Regions from separate parts of the Streptomyces sp. GLSS-08 genome, predicted to be linked through region 2. Evidence: riboswitches for the same ligand, from Rfam matches in the RefSeq annotation. Region 2 holds a riboswitch; the other holds the start of a gene.
What was found. A riboswitch is a leader RNA that binds a small molecule or an ion and turns the genes downstream of it on or off. The one in region 2 is predicted to bind cyclic di-AMP.
Positions count from the first base shown of each region.

Region 1: it holds a riboswitch for cyclic di-AMP, as region 2 does, so the genes downstream of both, AC0ZLC_RS21165 (LysM peptidoglycan-binding domain-containing protein) here and AC0ZLC_RS05865 (C40 family peptidase) in region 2, are expected to answer to the same signal.

Region 1 covers NZ_JBWJAQ010000011.1:165,287-169,038, forward strand. The annotation lists gene AC0ZLC_RS21160 (CocE/NonD family hydrolase) at 1-585, shown strand, start outside; cyclic di-AMP (ydaO/yuaA leader) riboswitch at 1,055-1,214, shown strand; gene AC0ZLC_RS21165 (LysM peptidoglycan-binding domain-containing protein) at 1,221-1,955, shown strand; gene AC0ZLC_RS21170 (HAD family hydrolase) at 2,028-2,906, opposite strand; gene fahA (fumarylacetoacetase) at 3,258-3,752, shown strand, end outside.
Region 2 covers NZ_JBWJAQ010000003.1:64,825-68,576, forward strand. The annotation lists gene AC0ZLC_RS05850 (helix-turn-helix domain-containing protein) at 1-344, opposite strand, end outside; gene AC0ZLC_RS05855 (ATP-binding protein) at 594-1,046, shown strand; gene AC0ZLC_RS05860 (DUF6328 family protein) at 1,087-1,620, opposite strand; gene AC0ZLC_RS05865 (C40 family peptidase) at 1,700-2,173, opposite strand; cyclic di-AMP (ydaO/yuaA leader) riboswitch at 2,177-2,341, opposite strand; gene AC0ZLC_RS05870 (urease subunit gamma) at 3,230-3,532, shown strand; gene AC0ZLC_RS05875 (urease subunit beta) at 3,548-3,752, shown strand, end outside.

The DNA.
Region 1 (3,752 bases), on a different contig from region 2:
GGCATCGGTCACGCCTTCCCGCCGGGGCACCGCATCCGGCTCGCGGTCTCCTCGGCGTACTGGCCCTGGGTCTGGCCCCAGCCGGGCTCGGACGCCGGCTTCACGCTGCACCCGGACGGCAGTTCGCTCGAACTGCCCGTACGCGCGCGGGAGTCGGACCCCTCGATCACCTTCGAGGAGCCTGAGGAGTCGGCGCCGCTGGGCGCGGTCGTCCCGGCGACTCTGGACGAACCCCGCCCGCAACGGCTGGTCGTGCGGGATGTCGCCGCGGGCACCTGGCGACTGGAGGTGGACCCGGGCCTCGGCGGCACCCGGGTGTACCCCGACGGCCTCGAGGTCACGGAGGACGCCCTGGAGACGTACACGACCGGCCAGCGGGATCCCCTGTCCGCCCGCACCCGCTCGGACTGGTCGATCCGGTTCCACCGGCCGGACACCTCCTGGGACGCGCGCGTGGAGACCCACTCCCAAATCACCTGTGAGGCAGATGAGTTCATCACCTCGGACGAGGTGATCTGCCGGGACGGGGACGAGGTCGTCTTCCACCGGACGTGGGAGAGGCGCATCCCGCGCACGGCGGGTTAGGACGACCCGTCTGACAGTTCCCGTCGCCGCCCGGCGGGACTCGGCCCGGCACGCAGCGTCTCCCTCGGCGGCCTGCCCGCCCCCTCCCGGCGGCCCACCCGCTCCCACTCGCGGCAGCCCGCCCGGCCGCCGGGCCGCCGGGCCGCCGGGCCGCCGCGCCACCGGGCCTCCCCACCTTCGAGCCGCCGCCGGTAATGCCCGAGTTGCCTGCCTTAAATCCCCTTTCATGGCGCTTGTTGGCGTGAAATGGGTCACGCGCAAATCGATCTTTTCGCCAGTCCGGCCGGACAAGTATCCCTTTGCTAAAGGCAAGTTGAGTTTCACGTTCCGGTCTAATCGGACCATTTCTCCCCTGGCCAGAGGTAGATCAAATGCCTTGGCAGGGGAAATCGGGCCTTGTTTCGGACATGTGCTCTCGCATACGTTCACGTCGATCCGAGCGGACCCGCCTAATCCTGCCGCCGCTCGGTGACCCCACCCACCCACGCACGGCAGGAGCGGGGGACCCAGGTAAGCCGCCGGTCCGGATCAACGGAACGGCTCGGGGTTAAGTCGCATGTCACCGTGCGGCCGGGCACCTCCCAGCCCGAACCCGACAGCTCACCTCGCAGGCATCGGAGAGGAAGAGTTTCGTCATGGCCGTTCGAGGCAAGCACCGTCGTCCCGGAAACAACGCCCTCACCCGCGGGCTCATCGCCGCCGGAACGGGCGGAGCCGCACTCGCGCTCCCCCTCGTGGGCGCCACCGTTGCGCAGGCAGCGCAGCCGACGCAGGCCGTCCGGTCCGTGCCGGCCGCGGTCCCGCAGGTCCAGCTCGTCACCTACAAGGTGGCCCTGGGCGACACCCTGGCCAAGATCGCGCGTGAGCACACCGAGAACAGCGACTGGAAGAAGCTGTACGAGGCCAACCGCGCGGTCATCGGCAGCGACCCGTCACTGATCCGCCCGGGCCTGAAGCTGACGGTCGGCACGAAGACCGTCAAGGGCGCCGCGACCGGAACCACCACGGCCGCCAAGTCCGCCGTCACCCCCGCGTCCGTGAAGACGTACGCGAACAACCTGGACGGCTGGATCAGGGAAGCCCTGGACATCATGTCCCAGAAGGGCATCCCGGGCAGCTACGACGGCATCCACCGCAACATCATGCGCGAGTCGTCGGGCAACCCGCAGGCCATCAACAACTGGGACTCCAACGCGGTGGCCGGCACCCCGTCCAAGGGTCTCCTCCAGGTCATCGACCCGACCTTCGCCGCGTACCACGTGGACGGCACCTCGATGGACCCGTACGACCCCGTCGCGAACATCACGGCGGCCTGCAACTACGCGGCCGACAAGTACGGTTCGATCGACAACGTCTTCGGCGCGTACTGATCACCGTGCGGGGCCCCGCGCACTGATCACTCGTGCGGGCCCCCGCGCACTGATTCCCGCGCGGGGCCCCGCCTACCGGGCCCCGTGCAGGACCGCGCCGGGTGCTCGCCGCCCGACGGCGTCCGCCGTTCCCCGGTCCCCAGGGCCGGGGAACAGCCGTTCCAGGACGACCGCGATGCCGTCCTCCTCGTTCGAGAGAGTGATCTCGTCCGCCACCGCCCTGAGTTCGGGATGGGCGTTGGCCATGGCGACACCATGGGCGGCCCAGTCGAACATGGGGATGTCGTTCGGCATGTCACCGAAGGCGATCGTGGCCGACGCCGACAGACCGAGGTGCCCGGCGGCGAGCGCGAGGCCCGTCGCCTTCGTCACGCCGCATGGCTGGAGTTCGACGGTGCCGGGTCCCGACATGGTGACGGTCGCCAGGGAACCGACCGTCGCCCTGGCCGCCGACGCCAACTCGTCGTCGGACAGGAAGGGATGACGGAGCAGCACCTTGCTGATCGGCTCCGCCCAGAGGTCGTCGCGCCGTAGCACCCGCACCGCGGGCAGCGTCGGGTGCGGCATGAGGTAGCCCGGTTCGATGAGCGTGAGCCCGTCCACCCCGTCCTGGTCCACGGCGGCGAAGACCTGCCCGACCTCGGCCTCGATCTTGCCGAGCGCGGTCTCGGCCAGCTCCCGGTCCAGGGTCACCGACCACAGCAGACGGCCGGCCCCGGCGTCGTACAGCTGCGCGCCCTGGCCGCACACCGCGAGCCCCCCGCCGCCGAGTTCGTCGAGCAGCGGGCGCACCCTCGGCGCCGGGCGTCCGGTCACCACGAGATGCCGGCCGCCCGCCTCGGCCACCCTCGCCAACGCGGCCCGCGACCGGTCGGAGAGCGTGTCGTCGCCGCGCAGCAGCGTTCCGTCCAGGTCAGTGGCGATGAGTGAATATGCAGTCGGAGCGGCCATGATCCGAAGAATACGGATCCCGCGCCCCAACGGCCCGGCGGGAACCGGACGACGTCCGGTATCCCGGCAGCAACGCCGGTCCCCCGCAAGGGATCACGCGCCGCGCATCACCGGGTCCGTACGAAGCGGCCGCCGCGGGTGCCCGCGCCGGAAGGCGGCGATCGGCCCGCCGGCACGGCTCGACCGGACATTGCGAACTCTTCGGACGCGGTGCGCGGTCCGTCACGGGACCTGCCTCCGCTCGCCTCTCCCACGTAACGTGTGCCGCGACCACCTGGAACGCGTGGAACACATGGATCGACGCGTGACACACATGGATCACTGGCGAGCACGAAAGCGAGGCAGCACCCGATGCCCCCCTTCGACGTCCCCGAGGGCGACCCCTTCGGTCCGCACAATCTTCCGTACGGCGTGTTCTCCCCAGCGGGTTCCGGCAGCTCCGCGGAGGGGTCAGGCCGTGCTCCGTCCTCCGGCGCGCGACGGGTGGGCGTCCGGCTCGGCGACCGCGTGCTCGACGCGGGCGCCGCGGCACGGGCGCTCGGCTCCCCCTACGAGACCCTGCTCGCGCGGCCGACCCTCAACCCCCTGCTCGCCGCGGGCCGCACCGCCTGGTCGGACGTGCGGCGCGCGCTCACCGCGTGGGTGACGGTCCCGGCGCACCGGGAGACGATCGAGCCGCTGCTGTACCCGCTGTCCGAGGTCACCCTGCACCTGCCCTTCGAGGTGGCGGACTACGTCGACTTCTACGCCTCCGAGAACCACGCCCGCAACGTAGGACAGATCTTCCGCCCGGACGCGGAGGACTCCCTCACCCCCAACTGGAAGCACCTCCCGATCGGTTATCAC
Region 2 (3,752 bases):
AGCGTGCGCATGGCACTCGCCTGGGACTCCAGGCTGATGAAGTCGCGGTACGTCGGAGGGAGCACGCCGCGGTAGGCGTGCCACCAGTGGCGCCCGTCGCCGTCGGGGCCGGCCAGGCCGACGAGCAGTTCGCGCAGATCGGGGCTCCGGACGCCGTACGCGTCGAGGAGCCGCCGTACGTCGGGCGGCTTCGCGCCGCTGGTGCCGGTCTCGATCCGGCTCACCTTCGACTGGTGCCAGCCGACCAGCCGGGCCGCCTCGCCGCTGGTGAGCCCCGCCCGGCCGCGCAGGGCGCGCAGTTCGCCGCCGAGCTTGCGGCGCCGCACCGCAGGACCGTGTCGCATGGCCGCCTCCTTCCGCCCGGTGAGCGGCGTTCCCGGCGACGGTAGAGGATGCGCCCGGTGCCTGGCCGAATGGGCTCGCTCGGCGCAGAGTTCACCGCATCGAGCGACAGATATATGCATATCCCGGTGGATCGCGCCCGTGAGGGATGCGGCGATGGCAGTCTGGCGCGAAGCACCGGTCCGGGACCGTACTCGAATCATCCGCTCCGTGTCGGACTACGGGTCCCGTGGGAAAGGGACGACGTCGCCATGGCAGATCACCAGGAAGCATCCGTCACTCTCCCGAGCGATCCCGCATCGGTCTCCGCGGCTCGGACCTACGTCATCGGCGTCCTCGCCGACTGGGGCCTGCCGAGTGGCACGGAGGCCGCCGAGACCGTACGCCTGATCGTGTCCGAGCTCGCCACCAACGCCGTCCAGCACACTCTCGGGCAGTCTCCGACCTTCACCGTCGACGTCGCGCTCGAGCGTGACGAACAGCTGCGCATCGGAGTCACCGACAGCCACCCGCGGTTCCCGAAGCGCCTGCCCGCCGCCGTCCAGCAGGACAACGGCCGGGGACTGGTCATCATTCGCTGGCTGACCGCCGAGTGCGGCGGCAGGCTGAGCGTGCGGCCCACCCGCGAGGGCGGCAAGACGGTCGTGATCGAGCTGCCGTGGTCGCTCCCGGCCCGGCCGGTGACGCCGGGGCAGGAACCCTGACGCCGCGACCCGGCAGCCGCCGCCAGGGCCCTGGCGGCCCTCATGGGCGCCGGCCCGGGCCTTCGTGCTCCCGAGCACCCGAGGAAGCCCCTTTCGCCCGGAGTGCGCGCCGCACGAGCCGGGGCAGGACGCCCCACAGCGCCGCGCAGACGACCAGCGTGCCGGCCGCCGCGGCGATTCCGCCGCCCCGGCCCAGGGCCACGTCGACGACGAGCAGGACGGAGCCGGTGAACGCCAGCGTCAGGACGCACAGCCCGGCCGCGGCCAGATGGGAGGAGACCCGCACGACGGTGGCCTTGGCGTTCTGCTGGAACAGCGACCGGTGCAGGGCGGCCGGGGCCACGAAGAGGGCGGCGGCCAGCACGGCGAGCAGCAGCGTGGTGACGTACGTGACGCGCTGCACGGTGTCGAGGGTCGGGAACCGCTGGGTGAACGCCAGGGTCAGCAGGAAGGCGAAGAGGATCTGCACGCCGGTCTGGACGACGCGCAGCTCCTGGAGCAGCTCGGCGAAGTTGCGGTCGGCGCGCTCCGGGGGCGTCTCGTTCCGCGCGGAGTGAGGGTGTCGGTCGTCCATGGGCGGACGAGTATCCGTTTCGCGCCATGGTCACGCCCTCCGGGGGCGACGGCGCCCGCCGCCGCCCCCGGGGAGCCGGTCAGCCGACCCGGCCGTACCAGACGCTCTTCGTCCAGATCTTCGTGAGCTTCACGACCTCTCCGGTCTTCGGGGAGTGCCAGATCCGTCCCTTCCCGGCGTAGATGCCGACGTGGTACACGTTCCGGCCCGAATGGAAGAACACGAGGTCTCCCGCCCTGCGGTGCGAGGCGGAGACGTGGTTGGTCTTGTTGTACTGCGCCGCGGCCGTACGAGGCAGCCTCTTGCCGGCCTTCTTGTACGAGTAGAGCGTGAGCCCGGAGCAGTCGAAGCGGCGCGGCCCCGTCGCGCCGTACTTGTACGGGGCACCTTTCTTGGAGGCCGCGATCTGAAGCGCCTTCGTCGCCGATGTGGCCGCGGCGGCGTCGGATGCGGCGCCGGGGACCACGAGGCTGCCGCCGACGGCGGCGATGGTGAGGGCCGAGGCCATACCGGCCCGGGTCCACAGCGACGGGACACGATTGAGCGCAGTCATGCGCAACCCTTCGTCAGCCGCCTGTGAAGGATGACCTGTCGGATTCGGGCTGGCGAAGTAGCCCGGCCGCGATGTGCGGCTTCACCCCAAGGACCGCCCGGATCTCTCCGGCGGCCCGTCGTGCTGGGTCCTCCACTCCTGCCGATCCACTTCTGTCGACCGGTCACCCGGGCGGCGGCAGGACTCGGCGTCCGCCCGGATCGCCCCGCCGCTTCGGCGGGGGCTTGTCGTCGCAGGGATCTTCACTCATGGAAGTCAGAAAATCCGAACGGAATCGGAGATTTGTGGGGTTACTCACCACTCACCCGTTCGGGTGGACACCCCCTGTTTCGAACGGAAGTTGAGGGTGCCGACCAAGCCCGCACCTGCGACGGAACCCTTCATTCCGCCTCGGCTCTCCACGCGTTGCGCAAGTTGAGGGGGCTCATGACCGGGGGTGCGTCTACACCGTTGGGGGGTACGCCGTTTGGTGCGTTTGTGTCCCGGGCCGGACGTCGCGCGAAGTCGGCGCCCGTCGGCCCGGGGCCACGGCACTCGGATGTCCGCCTTGGGTGGCAAGGCGACGCGGGCGGCCCGTCGTTCGCCCCCGCGGACCCGCACGGTCCGTGCCAGGGGCGGCGGGTGAACTTCGCTCCCGTCCCGTTGGTGCATCGGAGTGAGCGCGGGCGCGCCGGCCGGGGGCCGCGCCGCCCCTGGTGCGTATACGGTCCGGACCGCGGCGGCGGCCCCCCGTGGCCGCGCCGGCGTACCGGTGGGCCTCGCGGTGCCTCGGTGAGCTTGGACCGTTCCCGCGTCCGGGCGGCAGGGGGGCGCGGAGGGGCTCTGCGGTGCCCGACGGGTATGGAACAGCCCAGCCGGCGGTCATGAGTGGATCAAGGGCTGGTTAACGTAGTTGAAACTCCGTCCAACTAGCCTGCCGATCCACGCCACCAGGGGTTTCCGTATCCGGATTGAGCCTGATCGCCCAATCTGTCTGTGTGCTACATCTATCCCGTCGCGGTGGCTGCGGCAACCGGACCCCGCACGGTCCGGGCGAGGACTGTGAGGTGGGACGCCGTGCAACTGACCCCGCACGAGCAAGAGAGGCTGCTGATCCACGTGGCCGCCGACGTCGCCGAGAAGCGCCGGGCCCGCGGGCTGAGACTGAACCACCCCGAGGCCGTCGCCCTCATCACGTCGCACCTCCTGGAAGGCGCCCGTGACGGCCGTACCGTCGCCGAACTCATGGCGTCCGGGCGCAGGCTCCTCACCCGGGACGACGTCATGGAGGGCATCCCCGAGATGATCCACGACGTCCAGGTGGAGGCGACCTTCCCGGACGGCACCAAGCTCGTCACCGTCCACGACCCGATCGTCTGACGGGGGAGCGGCCCGATGATCCCCGGAGAGATCCTGTTCGCCGACGGACCCGTCGCCTTCAACGAGAGCCGCGAGGTCACCCGGCTGACCGTCCTCAACTCCGCCGACCGCCCCGTCCAGGTCGGCTCCCACTACCACTTCGCCGAGGCCAACCCGGGTCTGGACTTCGACCGCGACGCCGCCCGAGGCAGGCGGCTGAACGTGGCCGCGGGCACCGCCG